Regions from separate parts of the Pedobacter sp. GW460-11-11-14-TSB4 genome, predicted to be linked through region 4. Evidence: riboswitches for the same ligand, from Rfam matches in the RefSeq annotation. Region 4 holds a riboswitch; each other region holds the start of a gene.
What was found. A riboswitch is a leader RNA that binds a small molecule or an ion and turns the genes downstream of it on or off. The one in region 4 is predicted to bind S-adenosylmethionine.
Positions count from the first base shown of each region.

Region 1: another riboswitch for S-adenosylmethionine. It lies ahead of metH (methionine synthase); the one in region 4 lies ahead of AC07YT_RS18670 (TlpA disulfide reductase family protein).
Region 2: another riboswitch for S-adenosylmethionine. It lies ahead of AC07YT_RS01890 (O-acetylhomoserine aminocarboxypropyltransferase/cysteine synthase family protein); the one in region 4 lies ahead of AC07YT_RS18670 (TlpA disulfide reductase family protein).
Region 3: another riboswitch for S-adenosylmethionine. It lies ahead of AC07YT_RS16075 (SusC/RagA family TonB-linked outer membrane protein); the one in region 4 lies ahead of AC07YT_RS18670 (TlpA disulfide reductase family protein).

Region 1 covers NZ_JBWKYI010000007.1:11,029-16,878, reverse strand. Annotated here, with positions in the region: gene AC07YT_RS08960 (S41 family peptidase) at 1-657, opposite strand, end outside; gene murQ (N-acetylmuramic acid 6-phosphate etherase) at 848-1,651, shown strand; gene AC07YT_RS08950 (hypothetical protein) at 1,741-2,307, shown strand; gene AC07YT_RS08945 (Bax inhibitor-1/YccA family protein) at 2,346-3,101, shown strand; SAM riboswitch class I at 3,218-3,322, shown strand; gene metH (methionine synthase) at 3,444-5,850, shown strand, end outside.
Region 2 covers NZ_JBWKYI010000001.1:436,268-442,117, reverse strand. Annotated here, with positions in the region: gene AC07YT_RS01895 (homoserine O-acetyltransferase family protein) at 1-736, opposite strand, end outside; gene AC07YT_RS01890 (O-acetylhomoserine aminocarboxypropyltransferase/cysteine synthase family protein) at 765-2,096, opposite strand; SAM riboswitch class I at 2,360-2,470, opposite strand; gene AC07YT_RS01885 (hypothetical protein) at 2,681-3,697, shown strand; gene AC07YT_RS01880 (trans-sulfuration enzyme family protein) at 3,744-4,859, opposite strand; gene AC07YT_RS01875 (hypothetical protein) at 4,982-5,476, shown strand.
Region 3 covers NZ_JBWKYI010000016.1:82,645-88,494, reverse strand. Annotated here, with positions in the region: gene AC07YT_RS16085 (trypsin-like peptidase domain-containing protein) at 1-1,234, shown strand, start outside; gene AC07YT_RS16080 (peroxiredoxin family protein) at 1,786-3,057, opposite strand; SAM riboswitch class I at 3,194-3,300, shown strand; gene AC07YT_RS16075 (SusC/RagA family TonB-linked outer membrane protein) at 3,626-5,850, shown strand, end outside.
Region 4 covers NZ_JBWKYI010000022.1:2,239-8,088, reverse strand. Annotated here, with positions in the region: gene AC07YT_RS18675 (SusC/RagA family TonB-linked outer membrane protein) at 1-890, opposite strand, end outside; gene AC07YT_RS18670 (TlpA disulfide reductase family protein) at 1,334-2,461, opposite strand; SAM riboswitch class I at 2,704-2,803, opposite strand; tRNA gene AC07YT_RS18665 (tRNA-Ala) at 3,024-3,100, opposite strand; gene AC07YT_RS18660 (hypothetical protein) at 3,183-3,389, opposite strand; gene AC07YT_RS18655 (chloramphenicol acetyltransferase) at 3,461-4,105, opposite strand; gene AC07YT_RS18650 (HAD family hydrolase) at 4,102-4,797, opposite strand; gene AC07YT_RS18645 (Crp/Fnr family transcriptional regulator) at 4,876-5,517, shown strand; gene AC07YT_RS18640 (hypothetical protein) at 5,828-5,850, shown strand, end outside.

The sequences.
Region 1 (5,850 bases), on a different contig from region 4:
GGCGCCAAATTTACTAATCCGCACATAACCTGTTTCGTTATTGATCATGTAGGCGGCATCAATGCTACTGATGTTTACTTTTCCACGGGTAACCATAATGCGGTTACTTTGCGGAGCGCCCGGGTGTAAAAGGACTACACTCACACCAGTACCTGATCTACCTTTAAAACGACCGGTAAGTTGATCTTTGGGCAGGTTTCGTCCGCTTACTACAGCCGTATCAATACTCAGGATTTTATCGCCCAATTTAATGCCCGCTTGGTAAGCCGGTCCGTCTTTAACCACACCGGTCACCATCATGGTATCGTTAAGCATGTAATATTCTATGCCTACACCTTCAAAGTTCCCTTCCAGGTTATCGGTCATATCTTGCGCATCAGTTGGTGGCAGGTAAACACTATGCGGATCGAGTTGGTGTAAAACGCTATCGATAGGTAAATTCTGAAGCGAATCGGTATTGATGTCATCAACATAATTGCCGTTGATGATGTGTAGGATTTCGTTTAATTTTTCGTCGCTATTGCTGGCTAGCTGAGGACTCTTTTTAATGCCAAAGCCTTGATCTTTAATAAATTTTATGCCCAAAAACATACCCACTATTAAAATTACAGAATAGCTTACAGCGATCAGTATGTTATTTCGGGTATTTTTTTTCATCAGCGTTACTGCAAATTTATGAAAATTAGCGAGTTGATATATTTTTTAACTGCATTTTCATGTCTTTTGTTTATAATATTTAACATTAATTAACGGGGGGAAGGCTTCACTTGAAATTTATGACAGATATTTTTGGGTTTTTAGCGCAGTTTTTAGAAAGAATTTACCGAATTTTATCAAAATTAAATTTATGAATAGAGTTACCGAGCAAGAATCTAACTATGACCACATCGATCAGATGTCGGTGTTAGAAGTTTTGCAGGGCATTAATAACGAAGATAAAACTGTAGCATTTGCAGTTGAAAAATCTTTGCCTCAGATCGAAAAATTAACTTCGGCAGTTGCCGAGCGCATGAAAAAAGGTGGTCGTCTTTTTTATATTGGTGCAGGTACGAGCGGCCGTTTGGGTGTAGTAGATGCATCAGAATGCCCGCCTACATATGGTGTTCCTTTTGATTGGGTTGTTGGGATAATTGCCGGTGGCGATACTGCAATTAGAAGAGCAGTAGAATTTGCTGAAGATGATGCCGAACAAGCCTGGAAAGATCTTCAGGAATTTGAAATTAATGAAAAAGATTGTTTGGTTGGCCTGGCCGCATCGGGTACTACACCGTATGTAATTGGTGGTTTAAACACGGCACGTAAGCATGGCATTTTAACGGGTTGCATTGTTTGTAATACCGGCGGACCTATTGCTGCAGAATCGGATTTTCCGGTTGAAGTGGTGGTTGGACCTGAGTTTGTTACCGGTTCTACACGGATGAAATCGGGCACTGCACAGAAACTGGTGTTAAACATGTTAAGCACTACTGTTATGGTTCAACTGGGGCGTGTTGTGGGTAATAAAATGGTTGATATGCAGTTAACCAATCATAAACTGGTAGACCGCGGTACACAAATGGTTGCCGATGAGTTAAATATTGGTTATGAGGAAGCCGCCGAATTGTTAACCCGTTACGGAAGTGTACGTAAAGCTGTTGCAGCAAGACATTAAAAAGGAGAGCATGTTTGAGTGATAGAATTAAAGAATGATTGAGCTTAGCACAATACCAAACATTCACTCATTCATAATTAGAAAGAAGTATGCACGAAATTGAGCCTTATTATCAGTGGAGAGATGATTACATTTCGGCAGAAGATGAGCGATCGCCATTTTACAATACCGAATATTCAGAACTTTACTTCGATAAGCAGATTTATAACTTTTTATTGCACCCGCAGTGGGACGAATTTGGTTCGAGTACCCTGTACATGAAGGTGTTATATGCCGATTACGATCGCAGTTATGCCATTATCGAGTTTATAGGCGAGTGGAATGATGCCATTAATAACGATATTATGCTGCTGAAACGCGATATTTTAGAGCTGATGATGGATGAAGGTATTAATAAATTTATCCTGATCGGAGAAAATGTGCTAAATTTCCATGCTTCTGACGATAGTTATTACGAAGAGTGGTTTCAGGAAGTAGAAGACGGCTGGATTGTTGGGGTAAATTTTCAGCAACACGTTATTACCGAGTTTCGCGACAATAACATCGATTATTACATTAACTTTGGTGGTGCTTTTGACAACCTGCCATGGCGCACCTTAAAACCTTTACAGTTCTTTAAAAAAGTTGAAGAACTACTGACAAAAAGATTAAACTAAATATTTATTTTTATATAGTTAAATACATAAAATTTAAAATGGAACAACAAAATTATCAATATCAGGACAACAGTGTTTTTGTACAGGAAAAATCTGCATCTAAACGTTTCTTCGGAAATGTTTTCTTATGGATGTTCGTCGCATTAGCTGTTTCTACAGTTGCAGCTTATTTTATCGCCAGTACACCGGCGGTATTGGATTATCTTTTATCCTATAACCCACAAACAGGTAAGGGCGGCTTTACCGTTTTAGGATACATCGCAATATTTGCTCCTCTAGGATTAGTATTCTTAATGGGTGCTGGTATGCAGCGAATGTCTTATCAGGCATTAATCGGTGTGTTTTTGCTTTATTCTATATTAACAGGAGTAATGCTCAGCTTTATCTTGTTAACTTATTCCTTGCCATCAGTTGTAATTAGTTTTGCTGCGGCTGCTGCGATATTTGCGGTAATGGCAATAATGGGATATACCACAGATACCGATTTAAGTAAATTTGGCCCTATATTATTTGCAGGTGTAATCGGTTTGGTGATCATCAGCATAATCAATATGTTTTTAGGTAGCTCAACATTGGGTTACATTATGGGTTTTATCGGAGTGGCGATTTTTACTGCATTAACTGCGTACAAAGTTCAGGAGCTTAAAAGAATTGGTGAAGGATTAGATGAAAATGGAAACACTTTAGGTGTAAATGAGAGCAAAAAGCTAGCAATTATGGGTGCGTTGTCGCTTTATATCACTTTTATCAACTTGTTTTTGTCGCTGTTACGCATTTTCGGTAACAGAAGATAAACCTAAATAACAGAACAATATTCTTAAGGCTGCGCAGTTTTGCGTGGCCTTTGTAATTTTATTTGGTAGCGAAGCGATAATTTTTGGAATTGATGTTGCTTTGTTGCATTTTTGTATGCTTATTAAGAAAGACGGAGGGATTAGACCCAACGAAGTCTTAGCAACCTGTAACCATACAAGGTGCTAAATTCTATTCTGCAAATAGCGGAAACAGATAAGTTTAGGATTACGATTCACGTACCAACTTTTTAAATAAGCCTTTTAGGATGTAATAATGTATAATGGAAGATGTATGATGTGTCTTGCCATTTTCCATTTTCCATCCCACATTTTACACAACAAATGGGTATAAGAGAAGAATTAGAAAAACGTATTTTGGTGATTGATGGTGCAATGGGTACCATGATTCAGCGATATACCTTAACCGAAGAAGATTTTAGAGGGGAGCGATTTAAAAACCATCCCTGTGATGTAAAAGGCAATAACGATTTGCTCAACATCACACGTCCGGATATTATTAAAACAATACACCTGGAGTACCTGGCGTCTGGTGCCGATATTATCGAAACCAACACATTTAGTACACAGCGCATTTCCATGGCCGATTACCAGATGGAAGACCTTTCTTACGAAATGAGTTTCGAAGGTGCACGTGTAGCAAAAGAAGCCGTAAACGAGTTTATGGCTGCAAATCCAGACCGTAAATGTTTTGTGGCTGGTGCTATTGGCCCAACCAACCGTACCCTTTCCATGTCGCCTAATGTAAACGACCCTGGTTTTAGGGCGGTTTATTTTGATGAGCTGGAAGCCGCTTATTACGAGCAGGTACGTGGTTTGGTTGATGGTGGTTCGGATGTATTATTAATCGAAACCATTTTCGATACTTTAAATGCTAAAGTGGCCATTGTAGCCATTAAAAAATATGAAGAGGTAATTGGCCGTAAACTGGAGATCATGATTTCCGGCACCATTACCGATGCTTCCGGAAGGACACTTTCAGGTCAAACTGCCGAAGCTTTCTTAAACTCTGTCATGCATGCAAAACCATTAAGTATTGGTTTTAACTGTGCTTTGGGTGCTAAAGAAATGCGTCCGCATATTGAGGAACTCGCTGCAAAAGCAGGTTGTTATGTTTCGGCTTATCCGAATGCAGGCTTGCCAAACGAATTTGGTGCTTATGATGAACAACCGCACGAAACGGCACATTTGGTTGATGACTTTATTGCATCAGGTTTTGTGAACATCGTGGGAGGCTGTTGTGGTACTACACCAGAACATATTGGCTGTATTGCTAAAAATGCAAGGAAAGCCGAACCCCGCAAAATTCCGGTACTGGAGCCTTACATGCGTTTAAGCGGATTGGAGCCTGTAACCATTACCCCGGAGAGCATTTTCGTAAATATTGGTGAAAGAACCAATATTACAGGATCTCCTAAGTTCTCCAAGCTGATTTTGGGTGGCGATTACGAAGCTGCACTGGCTGTTGCCTTACAACAGGTTGAAGGTGGTGCGCAGGTAATTGATGTGAACATGGATGAAGGGATGTTGGATTCAGAAGCCGCGATGACTAAGTTTTTGAACCTCATTGCTTCTGAACCGGATATTGCCAAATTGCCAATCATGGTCGATTCATCTAAATGGTCGGTTATCGAAAATGGCTTAAAATGTTTACAAGGAAAAGGCATCGTAAACTCCATCTCATTAAAAGAAGGTGAAGATAAATTCCGCGAAAGCGCCCGCAAAATTATGCAATACGGTGCTGCTGTGGTAGTCATGGCTTTTGATGAGCAAGGTCAGGCCGATAATTACGAGCGCAGGAAAGAGATTTGTAAAAGAAGTTACGATATCCTGGTAAACGAAATTGGTTTTCCGGCAGAGGATATTATTTTCGACCCGAACATCTTAACCGTAGCAACAGGACTCGAAGAGCATAACAATTATGCTGTCGATTTTATAAATGCCACCCGTTGGATCAAAGAAAACCTGCCTCATGCTAAAGTGAGCGGAGGGGTTTCTAACATTTCTTTCTCTTTCAGGGGGAATAATACCGTTCGCGAAGCGATGCACTCTGCATTTCTTTATCACGCCATCCAGGCTGGTTTAGATATGGGGATTGTGAACGCCGGAATGTTGGAGGTTTATCAGGAAATTCCACCCGAATTGTTAGAAAGGGTAGAAGATGTGCTCTTAAACCGCAGAGACGATGCCACGGAGCGTTTGGTAGAATATGCCGATACCGTAAAATCGAAAGGTAAAGAGGTGGTTAAAGATGAAGAGTGGCGGAAAGGTTCTGTTGAAGAGAGATTATCTCATTCCTTGGTTAAAGGAATTGTTGAATATCTGGATGATGATGTGGAAGAAGCCAGACAAAAATATGCCCGCCCGATTCAGGTGATCGAAGGGCCATTGATGGACGGGATGAACATTGTAGGTGATTTATTCGGTGCGGGAAAAATGTTCTTGCCTCAGGTGGTAAAATCGGCAAGGGTAATGAAAAAAGCCGTGGCTTATTTATTGCCGTTTATCGAACAGGAGAAACTGGATAATCCGGATCAGGATCAGAATTCGTCAGCAGGAAGAGTATTGATGGCGACTGTAAAAGGTGATGTGCACGATATTGGGAAAAATATTGTGGGCGTAGTACTGGCTTGTAATAATTTCGAGATTGTTGATATGGGCGTAATGGTTCCGGCACAGGAAATCATTAAAAAAGCCAAAGAAATAAATGCCGATATTATTGGATTAAGTG
Region 2 (5,850 bases), on a different contig from region 4:
GGTTGATCAGTTTTTCTCCCTGATAATTCTGGTAAGAAGACGACCTGAAATTATCTGTCTTATCGTTTACACTTTCTACCTGTGTACTGCCATAAGCACTGTATGTTCTATAACTTAAAAGTGCAATGCTACGGGCAGTTTTTAAACCCTTGCTGCCACCGTTAGGTTGGTTGGCATAAAAAGTTCTGTCGGTAGTAATGGCTAAACGCTGACTTTCGTTAAAAGCAATTCCCCACGGAGAATGTGCTGCATTGGTGGCAATCAAAATCAGGTTTTCGATTTTATTCGGTTCGGAAATACTCCACTCCACAGCTTGCTGACCACCTAACGAACCACCGATTAATAATTTAATATAATCAATACCTAAATGCGATGCCAATAACTGGTGTGCCGATACTAAATCGCGGATGGTAAACTGAGGAAATGAAAGGTAATACGGTAAGCCCGTTACCGGATTGGTACTTAATGGGTTCGAGCTACCATAATGCGAACCTAAAACATTGGCACAAACGATATAATGCTCTTCCGGATTGAACAATGAGTTTTGACCGAATAAACCTTCCCACCATTCAAAAACATCAGCATTGGCGGTAAGTGCATGGCAAACCCAAATCACATTATCTTTATTTGCATTTAATTTGCCATAAGTTTGATAAGCAATCTGCAGGTTACGGATTTTTTTTCCGCTCTCTAATTTGAACTGTTTATTATAGTGATATGTTGATGTTGTACTCATTGTTTTGTTGTATTCGGAATATTAACGGTTAGGCTTGTAAATGCGCTGTTGGAGCGGTAGCTTTAATGGTGGCAAACGCTTGTTCGAAATCGGCTTTAATATCATCAATATGCTCAATGCCGACTGAAACCCTTAAGGCATTTGGTTTAACACCCGCTGCCAATTGTTCTGTTTCGCTTAATTGCTGGTGTGTTGTGGCTGAAGGCTGAATGATCAGTGTTTTTGCATCACCTACATTGGCCAGATGCGATACCAGTTTTAAGTTATCAACTACCTGTGTTGCGTTTTCTTTGCTTCCAGTCAACTCGAACGATAATACTGCACCAAAACCATTGCTTAAATATTTTTTAGCCAGGTTGTTGTATTTGCTGCTGGCCAAACCAGGATATTGAACTTCTTTAACCAATGGATGGTTTTCTAACCAGGTGGCTAATTCTAATGCATTATCTACATGGCGCTGAACGCGGAGCGATAAAGTTTCTAATCCTTGTAATAAAAGAAAAGAATTGAAAGGGGATAAGGCCGGTCCAAGATCTCTTAATCCTTCTACACGGGCCCGGATAATAAACTGGATATTGCCAAATGGTCCGCCGATGCCAAAAACATCGCTAAAAACCAAGCCATGATAACCTTCCGAAGGCTCAGAGAATTGCGGGAATTTTCCATTGCCCCAGTTGTAATTTCCACCATCAACGATTACACCGCCAATACTGGTTCCGTGGCCACCAATCCATTTCGTTGCCGATTCGACCACGATATTGGCGCCATGCTCTAAGGGTTTAAACAAATAACCACCTGCGCCGAAAGTATTATCGACCACTAATGGCAGATCATATTTTTTTGCAATGGCCGCAATTTTTTCGAAATCAGGAACACTAAATGCCGGATTGCCAATGGTTTCTAAAAAGATTGCTTTGGTTTTATCGGTGATTTTGTTTTCAAATTCTTCAGGCACATCAGGATTAGCAAAATCGACATGTATACCCAAACGTTTAAAAGCAACTTTAAACTGATTATAAGTTCCACCGTAAATGTGAGATGAAGAAACGATACTGTCGCCAGCTTCTAATATGTTGTTTAAGGCTATAAATTGAGCGGCTTGTCCTGAGGCCACGGCCAAAGCAGCTACACCACCTTCTAAAGCTGCAATACGTTTTTCGAAAACATCGTTGGTTGGATTCATGATCCGGGTATAGATATTTCCAAACTCTTTTAAAGCAAATAAATTAGCCCCATGTTCGGCATTTTTAAAGCCATAAGAAGTGGTTTGATAAATAGGAACCGCTCTTGATCCAGTTGTAGGATCTATTTCCTGACCAGCGTGTAATTGTAAAGTTTCAAATTTATATGATGTTGACATAATTTCTATTTTTTTTTTGGTGTGATTAGATAGGTGGAAATTAGGGTAATCCTAAAACCTAACAGGGCGTATCCCGATTTCGCGGGACCTTCCAATTTGAAAGAAACAAAAAAGGAAGATTTTTAAATTACTGTATGCAACAGCACATACAAGTAATCGCACGCATCTCGCAACAAATAAAAGAAATAGAAGTCCGTTCTACCTTTTTAAGGTTAGCACTGGGTTCGCTTAGCGATTGAAGATTTAATGTTTTCATCAGTTCTAATTTATATCTCCAAATAACACCATGTTATCCGGTCAGGAATTGGCACCTTCTCTTTCTGAGGGTTGCCAGTGGGTCATCGAGCCAGTCTCTCGCCACTTCTTTATAAATCAACCTGTGAAGATTGACTTTTATTTAGCTTTCTGCCAAATAATATTCCAAATGTCTGAATTTAATTTTAATCCACAAAATAAAATTTCGAAATTACATTAACGCACTGAAAATGAATGGTGTATTTTTATGGTGTGATGACAATGCGAAACTTTTAATAAGAAATTAACGCTTAAAATTCTAAGTTTGTGTTACCTATCTAAATTTAATCATGATGAAAAATACAAAAGCCCTATGTTTAGGCCTGCTCTTTACTGTAATAGGTTTAAGCAGCGCAAACGCCCAATTCGGAGGTTTAAAAGACAAACTGTTAAAAGTAGGCACTGCTCAGGGTGCCAAAGCCTTAGGGGTAGATAAGTTTTTAAAACAGCCCGCTGCCATTACCACCAGCTTTGAAGATGTAAACAGAGAAGGCGAAAAGCTACCTGATTTTATTAATTCATTAAATTTAAAAGCCCAGCCATTATATTTATTGCCTAAAAACCCAGACGGTGGTTTTGTACTTTGCGAAGGTTTATACGAAATGAACAATAAAAGTTATTGTTTAAAAGCCGGAACTTTTGCACCATCAAAAGGCGATGGTTATATGTTTGCACCAGTTTTAGGTCCGAAGGAAGAAATTGTGGTTTCCATACTGAAAAGCGCAGAAAAACATCCTGATGTAGACCAACATGATATTCAGGCTTTACTCTGGACGATCATTGCCAGAACAAAATTTGCCGATTTTAATGGACAGGTTAAGGTAACTGCCATTAAATTATTAACACCAAAACAACTTACCCAATTAGAAGGTGGTGCATTAGGCATTTTACCTTTCGATGTAATGGAAAAAGCCAAAGATCAATTGCCAGCAGGTGTGAGGGCCGTTTTTGAAGCAGAAAATAATATCCGCCAGCTAGTTGCTTCTGGAAATTATACCTATGCAGACATGGAAAAATATGCCATTATAGCGGGGATGGCGCCACCAAGAAGCGATGTACCAAGTGGTATCTGGACCAAACACCCAGACGGTTATTATGTGCGTTATTTCCCTTCGGGTTATTCGATTACCAGGGTGCAGGTTTACGTACCAAAAGAATTACTGGCTGGCGGAACAAAATTGATATATGATGCTGCCGGTGATATTGCCTGCCCGGCCAATACAGGATCGCAACGTTTGGCACAGACTAATGAGCCATTGGAAGCAAATTATTCGTTGAAACTAAGCACAATTTGTAACCCTAAATAAGATATATAAATCCTATAAGGTCTTAAAGACCTTATAGGATTATATTTTAACCCAGCGCCTGTGCTAAATCAGCGATAATATCATCTGCATGTTCTAAACCTACAGAAATACGGAGTAGGTTTTTAGGCGTTTTACTATCAGGGCCTTCTACGGAATAACGGTGCTCGATTAAACTTTCAACACCTCCTAAACTGGTCGCCTGCGCAAATAACTGAACTTTGTTGACCACTTTATGGGCAGCCTCAACATCTCCTTTAACCAGGAACGACATCATCCCACCAAAATCTTTCATTTGTTTCTTTGCAATATCGTGCTGTGGGTGACTTTCTAATCCAGGATAAAAAACAGCTTCAACATTTGGATGTGCGTTTAAATAGTCAGCGATAATCTTTCCATTTTCACAGTGTCCTTTCATGCGGTAAGCCAGTGTTTTAATACTTCTGGTTAATAGAAAACAATCGAAAGGAGAAGGCACCGCACCACCCGTTTGCTGGATGTTTTTGATTTTCTCCCAAAGCTCATCTTTTTTGGCCGTTACCAAAATTCCGCCGAGTACATCGCTGTGTCCGCCCAGGTATTTGGTGCTGCTGTGCATCACAATATCCGCACCCAGTAAAATTGGGTTTTGTAAAATTGGAGAAGCAAAAGTGCTATCGCAGGCCAATGTAATGTTTTTCGCCTTCGCGATCTTAGCAATTTCTTCGATATCGGTAACTTTTAATAAAGGATTGGATGGCGTTTCAATCCAGATCAGTTTGGTGTTGGATCTGATGCTCGCTTGTATCAGATCTAAATCGGTCTGGTCAATAAAGTCAAATTCCAAACTATCGTTAAAAATAGTAAGCAATTGTTTTTTAATTCCCCAATACATATCATCTGGCGCAATAATGTGGCTGCCGGGTTTTAAGGCCTGGAATAAAACCAGACCACAGGTGTTCCCCGAAGAAAAAGCCGCTGCATCCTCACCATATTCTAATTTGGCCACAGTGTTTTCTAAAGCAGACCGGTTTGGATTGCTTACCCTGCTATACATGTGTCCGCCCGGATAGCCGCCTTCTGCATCGCGAAAAAAAGTTGTCGACAGATTAAGAGGAGGAGTGACATCGCCTGTAATGCTTTTTACAAGATTAGAAGCGTGAATAGCAAGGGTTTCGGGTTTCATGGTCATTATTTTGATCGAAGTAATATCGGGATGTAATTTAATAATTTGGCGCTAATTTAAGGTTCGTAATGGTTTTGGCAAGATTTATGTAACAAGTTTGACGAAATTTAAATTAAACAAAAATGAAAAGATTATTTATAGCTATCGCAATAGCATGTTCTACTTTAGTAATGTTACAAAGTTGTAATACTGCAAAAAGAGTAACAGCAGGTGTAACAGGTAGCAGAGGTACAGTGGTTCGCGAATGGGTGGTGAGTAATGTAGCTTTAGAAGGATTGCCTGATGGCGCTGTGCAAGGTTTGTTTGGAGAGAAATCTTACAAATGTTTTCAGGGAAGTACATGGAATTTAACCAATAGCGGAAATGGTTCTTATACTTTGCCAGCATCAAGCGCTTGTGGTTCGGTAATGCAAACTATTTTCTGGTCGGCAGCACCTAAAGATCAAACCTTCCAGTTTAAGAAAATATTTGAAGGTGATAAAGCTAAAAATGTAACAGAAGGTTACCGTTTAGTATTAACTGATCTTTCTAGCACACAAATGATCTTAAAATCGCCAATCGAATTTGGTGGCAAAACTGCAAACATCGTTTTAACGTTTGTACCTGCAGCAAGATAATTAAATTTACCTACGAAAAACATATAGTGAAAGCACTTCTGAAAAGAAGTGCTTTTTTTGTTTACCGTCTTTTAGGATTGCCACGGAAACACGGATTTACATGGAGTCTCTTGGACTGTTTTATAGTAGGTTTTTAACCACAGATTAACACAGATATAAATTAGAATCAGGTTTTGTCTTACATATCTGGCCGTCAAGCGGGGAAACATCAATTTATACTGGAGTTTGACAGTTATTTTTCTGTGCCTTCCGTGTTTCCGTGGCTGATATTATTAAGCTTAAATGAGTTTTTAACTGGATACCCAATCAAAATCTGTGTTTATCTGTCCTGATCTGTGGTTAATTACAGCGATTGCTATCTTAAAATCGCGGTT
Region 3 (5,850 bases), on a different contig from region 4:
TTATCCCGAAAGCCTAAACCAAACCCTGCCAACTTTACGATTGGGAACTGTTGCCGAAGTGAAAAATGAATACGGTTTTATCCGCTCCACCTGCAAAATGGAACCGGGCGATTCTGGAGGTCCGCTGTTTGATTATTATGGCCGTGTTATTGGCTTGCACAGTGCCATTGATGTTTCTGAAGAAATGAACTTCGAAATTCCTGTTGACCTTTACCGCCGGTATTGGACAGCTTTGAACAGCGAAACACTTTATACGGCTTTTCCCGAAAAGGTGGATGAAGTTAAAACAGATCCGCTTTTAAGGGTTCTTCAAAAAGAAAGCAAACAAAAAGCATTTCATCCTGATTTTGATATACCAGGCTTTAAAAACAGTTGCTTTTTCATTAAAAGTAGTCTAAAAGGTAAGAATCAGGAGATAATTGCCACTTTATTCAATGTTAAAATGCCGGGTGGTACTAAAAAACAGTTTCTGCTAAGTAAACATACCATGGTAGGCGAAAATGCCCGACTGGATAACAATGGATCAGCTGTTCCACTCCAATTAATGGCCAAAGATCAGGAAAACGATCTTGTTTTATTTCAGGTTGATCAGAAACTTACCGGCGGAATCGATTTAGATCTTAATTCATCTGACACCCTTAAAATAGAAATGGGAAGGTTTTTATATACTGTTGAACCGGGTGGCAAAGTGATGCACAGTGTTTTGGGTAGTTCACTATTTAATTTACCCAAAATTAACAACCAGCCTTATTTGGGCGCAATGGTGGTATACAATTCCAGCCCTGTTCAGTTTTCTTTAATTAAAGCAGGTAGTCCGGCAGAAAAAGCAGGGCTAAAAGTAGGCGATGAACTGATCAGCATGAATGGGATGCCTATGAAAAAGGCCAGTGAATTTGCCCCTGAACTGCTAAAATATTGGGCAGATGATGAAGTGACGTTTGAATGGACAAATCCTGTCGGGAAAATGAAGAAAACTTTTAAACTGGAAGGACGGGGGCAATCGGTTTCTAACCACCCAGCTGAGAAATTTGAAGGTGGTAAATCAGCGAGGAGGGATGGTTTTAATGCTGTTTTTACGCACGATGCAGCCATTAAACCCAATGCCTGCGGTTCTCCTGTTTTCGATTGGCAAGGTAATTTTTATGGGATCAATATCGCCAGGTTTAGCCGGACGACTACGGTGGTGGTTCCAAAGAAAAGCATGATCAGTTTTCTTTTAAAGACTGTTCAGTAGCTTGGTTATCGCCACGGAAACACGGAAGTCACGGAAATTCTATTGGTCGGTGTCTCACCGACCAATAAGGATTGCCTAAGCCTGCTTTACAAAAACGATACATGATGCATTATTATTTGGAGCGGCTTGCCTGTGCTACTATTAAAGTTTTTTCCCGTGCTTCGCTGTATCCCTCCGCTGCGCTTCGGGGATGCCACTACGCCCGGGGCTAGTTACGACGGGCAATGTAAAAAATGAGGGCAAGAATCTTTCTTCAGGGCATATTTGTGTTAAATGAACAGGCCTTTGTTTAATAAACCTTATTGAAGCGGCTATCCTTTTTGTGCAAGACTAATTGTTTATGTAATTCATTCACAAAAAGATAGAAGCGGAAAGAAGGGCTGCCCAAACCGAAAGGCACTGCACCTGCTTTACAAAAAAGATGCATGATGCATTATTATTATTTGGAGCGGTTTGCCTGCGCTACTATTAATGTTTTTTATGCTATTGGTCGGTGTCTCACCGACCAACACTTTATATCGGTTGGTGAGACACCAACCGATAAGAAATGCTTATTTCTTCAGCAAGGTATCAATCTCTGTATTAAATTCTTTCACAAATTCATCATAAAATTTACCGGTTGCAGGACCATTAAAACCAGTATGGATTTGTGCTACATTGCCTTGTTTATCAATGATTATCGTCGTTGGAAACGATAAAAAAGAATCGAGTGCAGGCAACGATTCAGATACCACCTGTTTATCGGCAGTGCCTGCAATAACCTGGTCGTAATCAATGCCGAAACGTTCGCGGAAACGCGTCATCACTTTTTTTGCATATTCAGGTTCGGTTGAGCGTTCGTAATGCAAAGCTATAATTTCGACACCGCGTTTCTTGTTTTCTTTATACCATGGCGCAATAAAAGTAGCTTCATCAACACAATTCGGGCACCAGCTTCCGGTGATGGTTAAAATCACGACCTTGTTTTTGTATTTCTCATCCTTTAACGAAATCTTTTTACCGTTTACATCAGGAAAGCTAAAATCAAGTGTTTTGTATCCTTTTTTCAGGTAGGTAAGTTGGTAAGGATCGGGTAGGGCTGCATCTTTGTTTTTGGTTCCGGTAAAAGGCTGACTTCCCCTTGCACCTAAAATTTCGCCTGTTAACGAACCATCTGCCTGGAAAGTTCCTTTGTAATAGGCAGGAGAGGAGCCAATAAAACTCGAAAGTTGAAATTCATTTCCTTCTACAACACCTTCCAGGTAACGCGAATCGCCGGTTACCCGTAAAAAAGTACCTGTAAGTTTGTTTCCCGTTTGTTTAAATAAACCTACTGTTTTTTCCGCTTTGCCATTAGGCGATTTAAAAACCACATCATAACTGCCGGAATAATCTGCCGTTGCAGGTTTAGCTGTTGTTTTGAAACGGTAATTTTTTCGCTCGGCAACAATCACCAAAGCTTTACCCGTGTTATCCTGTTTCCTTAATGTACCGGTTAACTGGTCGCCGTCTATGGCAAAGGCGAGTTCGTTATCAAACTGGTCCAGTTTAACGAAAAGTGAATCGGATGTTTGTTTGACCAGACCGCCCTCAAAACGCTCTTCGGCATTACGAAAATATAATTTCTGCTGTCCGCTTTTTTCACTGATCTCGAAGTTGAAGGGGATTTCTAATCCTTCCTTTACTTTAGCTATTCCGCGCCAGCTACCAAGGGCAACAAAAGTTTTTTGTTTTTTCTCCTGAAGTTTTTTCGCCTGGTTATTTGCTAATGCTGTATGTTCCTGTGCATAGGTAAAGGTGGTTGATATGGCCAATAGGGTTGTTAATAGGGATTTGAGTTTCATTGGGATGTGCTTAATCGACTAAATTAGTCGACAAATATAGGGATGTAATTGCCAAAGAAAAAATATTTGAATAAAAATCTATAAAAACTATAGGATAAATGGAATTAATTATACCTTTGCCCCAGTTATTTTAAAATACTTATCAAGAAAGGCGGAGGGAATGGCCCTGTGAAGCCTTAGCAACCATCTAATTTTTAGAAATGGTGCTAATTCCATCCCGGATGAATCTGGGGTAGTTAAGTCAGTTGTTTGCGTTATCCTTATAAGAATTATATGGAGCACTTCTGATTTAAGGGGTGCTTTTTTTTTGCCCTGAATGCGTTCTTGAAATTAAATTATGCATTAAATAAAATCATTCAAATGAAAAAGACAGACGAGCTGAAATCCATTGATGTAAACCCTAACGCAGGCTTCCGAATGCGTGGAGTCTGTTAAAATTGCTCCGTTTTAACAGGCTTTTTTAGACTAACCAATCCTTTTCTGCTTTAAAAACAAACACGTTTTAGTCGTGGTGGAATGGTTTTGCCCAAAATTATTATCCCTTTTAACTAATTATTAACTACACAATATGTTTAAAAATTTAAAATCAATAGCGTTTATCTTGCTGCTCCTCATCGCACAAAAGCTTTCCGCTCAGGATGCGAAGGTTACCGGAACGGTAAAGTCGGCAGATGGTGAAACACTCCCTGGTGTTTCCGTTTTAATAAAAGAAACCAAACAAGCTACCATTTCTGATGCGAAGGGCGCTTTTTCTATCAATGCACCAGATAAAGGCACCCTGGTGTTTTCTTACATCGGTTTTAAGAGCCAGGAAATACAGATCAATAAAAATGCCGGCCCGATTTCAGTCATTCTCCAGTCGAGCGATAATGCGCTGGATGAAGTAGTGGTTACCGCCCTGGGTATTTCAAGACAGAAGAAATCGCTCGGTTATGCGGTTCAGGAATTGAAAGGACAGGATTTGGCTGAAGCTAAAGAATCCAACCTGGTAAATGCACTCGCCGGAAAAATAGCCGGTGTACGGGTAACCAATAGCCAGGGGAGTATGGGTTCATCACGAGTAGTCATCAGAGGTGAAACCTCTATCGCCGGAAATAACCAGCCTTTATTTGTGGTTGACGGAATTCCGGTAGACAATTCTCAGTTAAATTCGGCTGGGGCAAGAGATTATGCCAATACCATTTCGGATATCAATCCCGAAGATATAGAATCAATAAGTGTATTAAAAGGACCAAATGCCGCGGCACTATATGGTTCGAGGGCTGCAGCAGGGGTTATCCTCATTAAAACCAAAACCGGTAAATCGAAAAAAGGATTGGGAATTGAGGTCAATTCAAATGCCGTTTTGGAAACGTTACTCACCCTTCCCGTTTATCAAAATGCTTTTGGTCAGGGTTCAGAAGGTCAGTTCAGTTATGTAGATGGCGCAGGTAAAGGCCTTAATGATGGAGTAGACGAAAGCTGGGGGCCAAAATTGGACGGCAGGTTAATTCCACAATTTTATTCGAAAGGAGTGGCGGTTCCATTTGTAGCACATCCTGATAATGTGCGCGACTTTTTTCAAACCGGATATTCATTAAACAATGGCGTATCGGTTGCAGATGCAGGTGAAAAGTACGACTATCGGATATCATACAACAACTTAAAACAGGTGGGTATTGTGCCTAACTCCGGACAGGGCAAAAATTCATTTGTGCTGAATACTACCTTAAAAATAACGCCTAAACTAAGCTTAACAGCGAACGCAAACTACAGCAGACTTAATTCTGATAACTTACCTGGAACAGGTGGTTCAAGATCAACCAGTACCATGTTGCAGTTTACCTGGTTTGGTCGTCAGGTTGATATTAACCAATTGAAAAATTATTTGGATGAAAATGGAAAAACGTTTAACTGGAACAACAGCTATTACAGCAACCCATATTGGGTAGCTTACGAAAATACTGTATCGCAAAACCGTAACCGTATTATTGGAAGTGTTGCACTGAATTATAAAATTATTGACGGACTAGATTTCAATTTCAGAACCGGAACAGATTATTACAATGATAGGCGTAAAGTGAGGATTGCTTATGGTACCAACGGCACACCTTTTGGCTCGTACACGGAAAGTGCTTTCACCGTTAATGAGAACAATACCGATGCGACCTTAAATTTTAACAAACAGTTAAACGACGATTTTAGTCTCGAATTACTGGGTGGAGGTAACATCCGCAGGCAATATATTGAACAGAATGATCAAAGTGCACCAAAACTGGCCATTGCCGGACTTTATACCCTTAAAAACTCCCGCGATCCATTGGTTTCATCAAATAATCTTTCAAAGCTAAAATCTTATAGTGTTTATGCATCAGGGCAGATTGGCTTCAGAAATTACCTTTTTGCCAACATCACGGCCCGTAACGATTGGTCATCAACCTTGCCGGCACAGAACAGGTCTTATTTTTATCCATCGTTTAACGGAAGTTTTGTTGCAACCGAGGCTTTTGATATTAAAAGCGAAGCCCTTAACTACTTAAAAATACGTGGAGGCTGGTCTAAAGTAGGTAAAGATGCAGATCCTTACCGTTTGATTAATACTTATGTGTTTAGTGCGCCATTTACGGCAAATCCTCAGCTGACTACCGGTAGTATCGACCTCAATCCTAATCTTAAGCCAGAAACCACTACCTCAACAGAACTTGGTGTTGAAGCTGTTTTCTTTAATAAGCGATTGAGATTCGATTTAAGTGCATACAATACCAATAGTTACAACCAGATTTTGGCGGTAGATGTAAGTCAAAGTACGGGATT
Region 4 (5,850 bases):
CCAGAAGGACCAACAACCTGGCTGCTATTGGCACCGTACCGGTTAACATATTCTTCTGTGTACACCGATAGCCACTCAGGTCCAGAAAGTACATCAAGTCTGTTAACCTCTTCTGCGTAACCAAAGTAACTACTGAAATCGAATTCGGTTTTCCCTGCTTTCCCTCGTTTTGTTGTGATGATAATTACGCCGTTTGCGGCCTGTGAGCCGTAAATAGATGCAGATGAAGCATCTTTCAATACATCAATAGTTTCGATATCATCGGGATTCAGGTTGTTTAAAATATTAGATGTAGATAAGCTTCTGGATAAATCTCCCGAATTGATCTGGATACCATCCACGATGTAAAGTGGTGCAGTACTGGCGTTAAATGAGCCCGTTCCGCGGATCAATACACTTACCGAAGCACCTGGTGTTCCTGAATTGGTGGTTACCCTAACCCCGGGTAACCTACCCTGCATGGCCCTATCGAAACTTATTAAAGGCACTTTTTCAATCTCTTTTGCCGAAATACTGGAAACCGCACCTGTAATGTCTCTTTTTTTAACCGTTTGGCCGAAACCAGTTACGATAACCTCTTCTAAACCTGTTTGATCGGCTTGTAAGCTGATATTGATTGCCTTACGGTCACCAATATTCTCCCTTAGCGTTACAAAACCGAGGTAGCTAAACTCAATTGTTTTTGCCGATGATGGAGCAACGATGGAAAACCTCCCGTCTGCATCAGTTTGCGTGGCAATTTTACTGCCCGATATTCTTACAGAAACAGCAGGAATGGGCAGCCCGTCTGCCACAGCTATTACCTTTCCTGTAATAACTTTGGTTTGTGCCCTTGCATTAAAGACTGCAAAAAGGCACAGTATAATAAGCGAAAATAACTTTCGTTTCATTTATGATGGTTTTAGTTAATGAATGTTGATGCCAGTTCCCAATTCATGGCAGATATTGAAATTTTACCCACAGCGATTTCATTGCTAACAGAAAAACTGCCTAGCCTTAAATCAACACAATGCTTTAAGAAGAAAAATGGGGTAATTTGGGAGAATAGGATAGTTTAAGCAGTAATACAATCGTTTACGGCTAAGGGACATCCATTTAATTGACGAACTAATTTTTTAGGATATTTTCATTATATTTGTTTGAGTGGTTAAACATTAAGTCGCATTATTGGTCACATACCGTGATAAATCACTTGATTCAGGGGCGGCCTCAATCGCCCCTGTTATTATTTATCTGGTAACCTTTTGTACACTTTGCATAAAAGGGCAGCTGTCTTTTTTCTCTTATTATTTCTAAAACTTATTAATTAATTTTTATTGAACCGTATTCTTATCTATTTACTTTTAGCCTCCAGAAGCGACGCCAGTTTTTCTTTCAATGCTTCTCCACGAAGTCCTTTTGCGATAATCTTTCCATCTGGATCAATTAAAAAGTTTGCCGGGATAGATCTGATTCCATATTGTTTTGCTACCGCATTGTCCCAAAATTTTAGGTCAGAAACATGTGTCCATGTCAACTGGTCATCGGCAATGGCTTTTAACCAGGCCTCTTTTTTCCCAGGCTGATCTAAAGAAACACCCAATATGGTAAACCCTTTATCTTTATACTGATTATAGGCTGCTACTACATTAGGATTCTCCTGTCTGCAAGGTCCGCACCATGAAGCCCAAAAATCAACCAGAACATATTTTCCTTTAAAATCAGATAATTTTACCGGTTTATCGTTTACATCATTTTGTGTAAAATCGATTGCCTGAAGTCCAATTTTGGTTTTCTTTACCGCGTTGAAGTAAATTGAAACATCTTTACCAGCTTTACTCTCTTTTACCGTCCCATCTAATCCAGCATAAACCTGTTCCGCTTCTGCCTGTACGGATTCACTGGTGGCAATCTGCTGAATTGCGTTTAAGCTTATGTAAGATTTAGGGTTTTTCCTTGCAAAATCAAGGTATATTGGCTCCAGCGCCTTACTTGCTGCTTCATAACGTTTATAAATCGAATCGGTTAGTGCCTTATTTTTTTTCTGTTCAGGACTAAGTTTACCAAATTCGCCGCTTATGGCTGCAAGTTTATCCTGTACAGGTTTGGTTAACGCTTTTAACTTATCATTATCGGCATTTACTTTCGATCCGGAAATTGAAGCATTTTTTAAAGAATCTGCCGTGGCAAGTTTAAGGGTACCTGTTTCGAGATAAAAGGACAATACATCCCTTTTTCCGTTTTTTTCAACTGGTTTTCTATAGAGCGATGCCCTAACCGGATCGGCTACATGGCCAGAAAAGGAGAATGATCCATTTTTTAATTCTGTAGAATCGGTAAGCGATTGTCCATTCTGAGCATAACTGAGGTATACTTTTTCGGGGGCTGATGATTTTTTCAGGGTTCCCTCAATGGAGAACGGTTTCTGTGCTATTGCTGCAACCGGAAGGATACTAATGGCAATTAGTAGTGATTTTTTCATGGTTTTTGGTTTTATGGGTTCTTTTTATAAAATAATTAAGTTCAAAGTTGAAACAGCATGTAAGCTCAACTACCTGAAAACACGCTCGAAATAGTTGTTGCCTTTCAGCTGGAAGATATCAGGTTTCATCCCTACAAAAACTTTTTCGGGAGTGATATCGTCAGCGCTGGTGTTTAAATAAATGTTCATTTTTTAATCTTTAAAATTTACCACAGGCTCATTCAGATTCTTTAGCGAAATCTTTCTTATCTTTCCTTGGTTAGAGGAAGGATTTAGCACCTTATTTGGCAACAGGTTGCTAAGACATCACAGGGCCTTTCCCTCAGTCTTTCTGGATAAGTCTGCAAAATTATTCCTTGCAGGAGCAAATATATATAATTCCTATAGATTTTGTAGTCTTTTTATTTAAAGTCTAAAAAAAGTGGTTATACCTGTAAAAACACTCATGAAAATTGCATATCTATGACTGTTGATGTAACAAACTTTGGTGGATATTTAAGCTACTATGCCAGGGAAGAAACCCTTTAAATGACAAAGGCTACCTTACAGGTAGCCTTTAATGTGGTGGAGAATATCGGATTCGAACCGATCACCTCTTCACTGCCAGCGAAGCGCTCTAGCCAAATGAGCTAATCCCCCAATTTTAAATTTTCAAGCTTCCTGCCCGAGCAGCAAAAATAGCAAATACTTTCTCGAATGCAAATGATAATTCACTTTTTAATTAATCTTTAGGTTTAAAAGCAAACAAGGCCATTAAACAGATTACCGCAAACACCGATTGCATAGGATAATTGATGAACAGAAAAAGTACAAATGTGGCAATAAGCAACAGTACAAAAAACATAATGGCCTTAAAAGCGGTATCCATATAACACATGGCTACAACAGCCAAAAGGTAAAAAGGAATAATAACGGCAGCTATAAACATCGCCGAAAATAAATTCCTAATATTAACCGAACATTAAATATGCTTTAGGTTTAATTGCGTAAAGTTGTGAGTTAAATATATTCGTTAACTTCTTTTTTGTTTAACAGCTCCTGATAACAATCTACAAATTGGGCCACGTTATAGCCATCCATCAAGGCATGGTTTACGTGTATGGAAACCGACATTATTTTTCTCCCGTTTTCATCTCTAACCTTGCCAAAAGATATTTTAGGGCAGCTATCGTGATAAGCATAATTGCGGGCATGTGATAAAGAAGTGAAATTTAACCAGGGTAGTGCCGAATAGTGAATTACATTTCCGCCTGATGAGGAAGGGATTAAACCTGTGCTGGCCTGCACCTTTTCAATCTCTTTATTGGCCGCTGTTCTAAAATCTTCAAAGTCATTATAGAAATCCATGTAGCCAAATCCAAATGTGCCATTTGGTCTGTTAATTGTGGCTGCAGCATGCACGCTTTCATACTTCCAAACCTCGCCATCAATAATGCGGTAACGAAAAGGTTCTACCTGATTGGCAGCAACAAGCGATTTGTGCAGGTAAAGCAGAAAAAAAGAAACTTGATGTTCTTTTGCTTCTTTGTAGGTAGCCGTACAGTCAACTTCTACGGTTACGCCGAAGAAAGGTTCTTCAAAGGCGCTAAAAAATTTAAAATGATCTTTTCTGATCCAGGTGTTTATATCTATTTTTTCTTTCATTCAATTAATTTTGGTAAAACCTCAGATAGATTTTCCATCTGATAAAAGTTTGCATGTTCGATGGTATGATCGATACTTTCGTGCACCCAGGTGGTATGGAAAGGAATGTGAACAGCATGGCCGCCAATATTCAATACGGGTAAAACATCCGATTTTAGAGAATTGCCCAACATTAAAAAGGCCTCAGGTTTACAATCCAGATGTTTAATCAGTTTTTGATAATCTTTTTCCTGTTTATCGCTCATAATTTCGATATGGTGAAAATAGTGGTCCAGCCCTGATTTGGTCAGTTTTCGTTGTTGGTCGAGTAAATCACCTTTGGTAGCGACCACCAGTTTGTATTTCCCATGTAAGGTTTTTAATACCTCTTCTACCCCATCAAGCAATACAACAGGTTTATTGAGCATTTCCTGTCCAAGTGTTATCGCTTTACTAATCACAACAGGATCTATTTTACCTTCGGTTATCCTTAAAACGGTCTCGATCATGCTTAAAACAAAACCTTTAATCCCGTAACCATAAAGCGGTAAATTGGCTATTTCTGTTTTATAAAGTTCTGCCAAGATGCTGTGCCGGGGCATAAAATCTTCTAAAAGACCTGCAAACTGCTCTTCGGTTTCGCGGAAATAAGGTTCGTTTACCCAAAGGGTATCATCAGCATCAAAAGCAATTACAGTAATTTGATTTTTCATGGTTATGCTTACTTTAGTAGCACAAAAGTAAAGCAACAGATACCGTTAAAAAAGGACATTTGTCTCGATTAAATAAATATGCTTCGCACCAATCTTACTTTCTTATCCTTTATCGAACGTTTTTCTTCCGAAAATAAAGGAGAAGCCATAACACTTAAAAACTTTAAAGCAGGACATCGTTTTGTTGAACAGGGTGAAAAAATCAACAATATTTACATCATTAAGGATGGCATTAGCAAGTGTTTTATTTCTGAAGAAAACGGTAAAGATTTTATTATCGAATTTTTAGGTAAAGGCGAAGTGGTAGGCGAATTGGAGGCTTTAAAAAAGATAGATTGCTTATGTAATGTAGCGGCAATAAGTGATGTTTCGGCCTACGTTATTCCCGATCATCTTTTCCTTTCACTGATTCATAAAAGTAGTGAATTTACTACAATCTTACTCCAGGAATTGTCTACCAGAATTATACAAACCAGTACACGGGCATCCTTCCAGCAGCTATATACCTTAGAATATGCGCTTTTAAAATTGCTCAAACTGCAGGCCGATGAGCACATCTCCATCTCGAAAGAAGACATGGCTGCCTATCTGGGCATTTCCGTAAGAAGCTTTAACAGAAGCTTAAAGCAAGTGATTGATAAAGGAGGTTTTGATACCCCCGAATTTAAGCATGTACTCCAGCTCACCAATATGAAAAAGCTACTCGAACGATTAAAATAACCAACGTTATTTGTGGTATAATTATTGCTTCGAAGGTATTTAAAAATTAACTGTAACGTTTCGGCAATTTGATTCGTTTAAGTAATTGAAATTTAACAAGGCCGCATTTTTGCGGAAAACAATGCCACACAAAAAAACCACATATATAATGAAAAACTGCAAACGTCAATTCACATTAAGATTCCCAAGTTAATCGATATTCTGGAGTACCAGCTTACTCTGCAATAAAACGATATCCTTAATTATCATTTAAATAAGGCGCAGGCAACACCTCTGCCATTTACATTGATTCAGCTAATCTTAATTAAACATGAGTGCTTATATTAACATCTA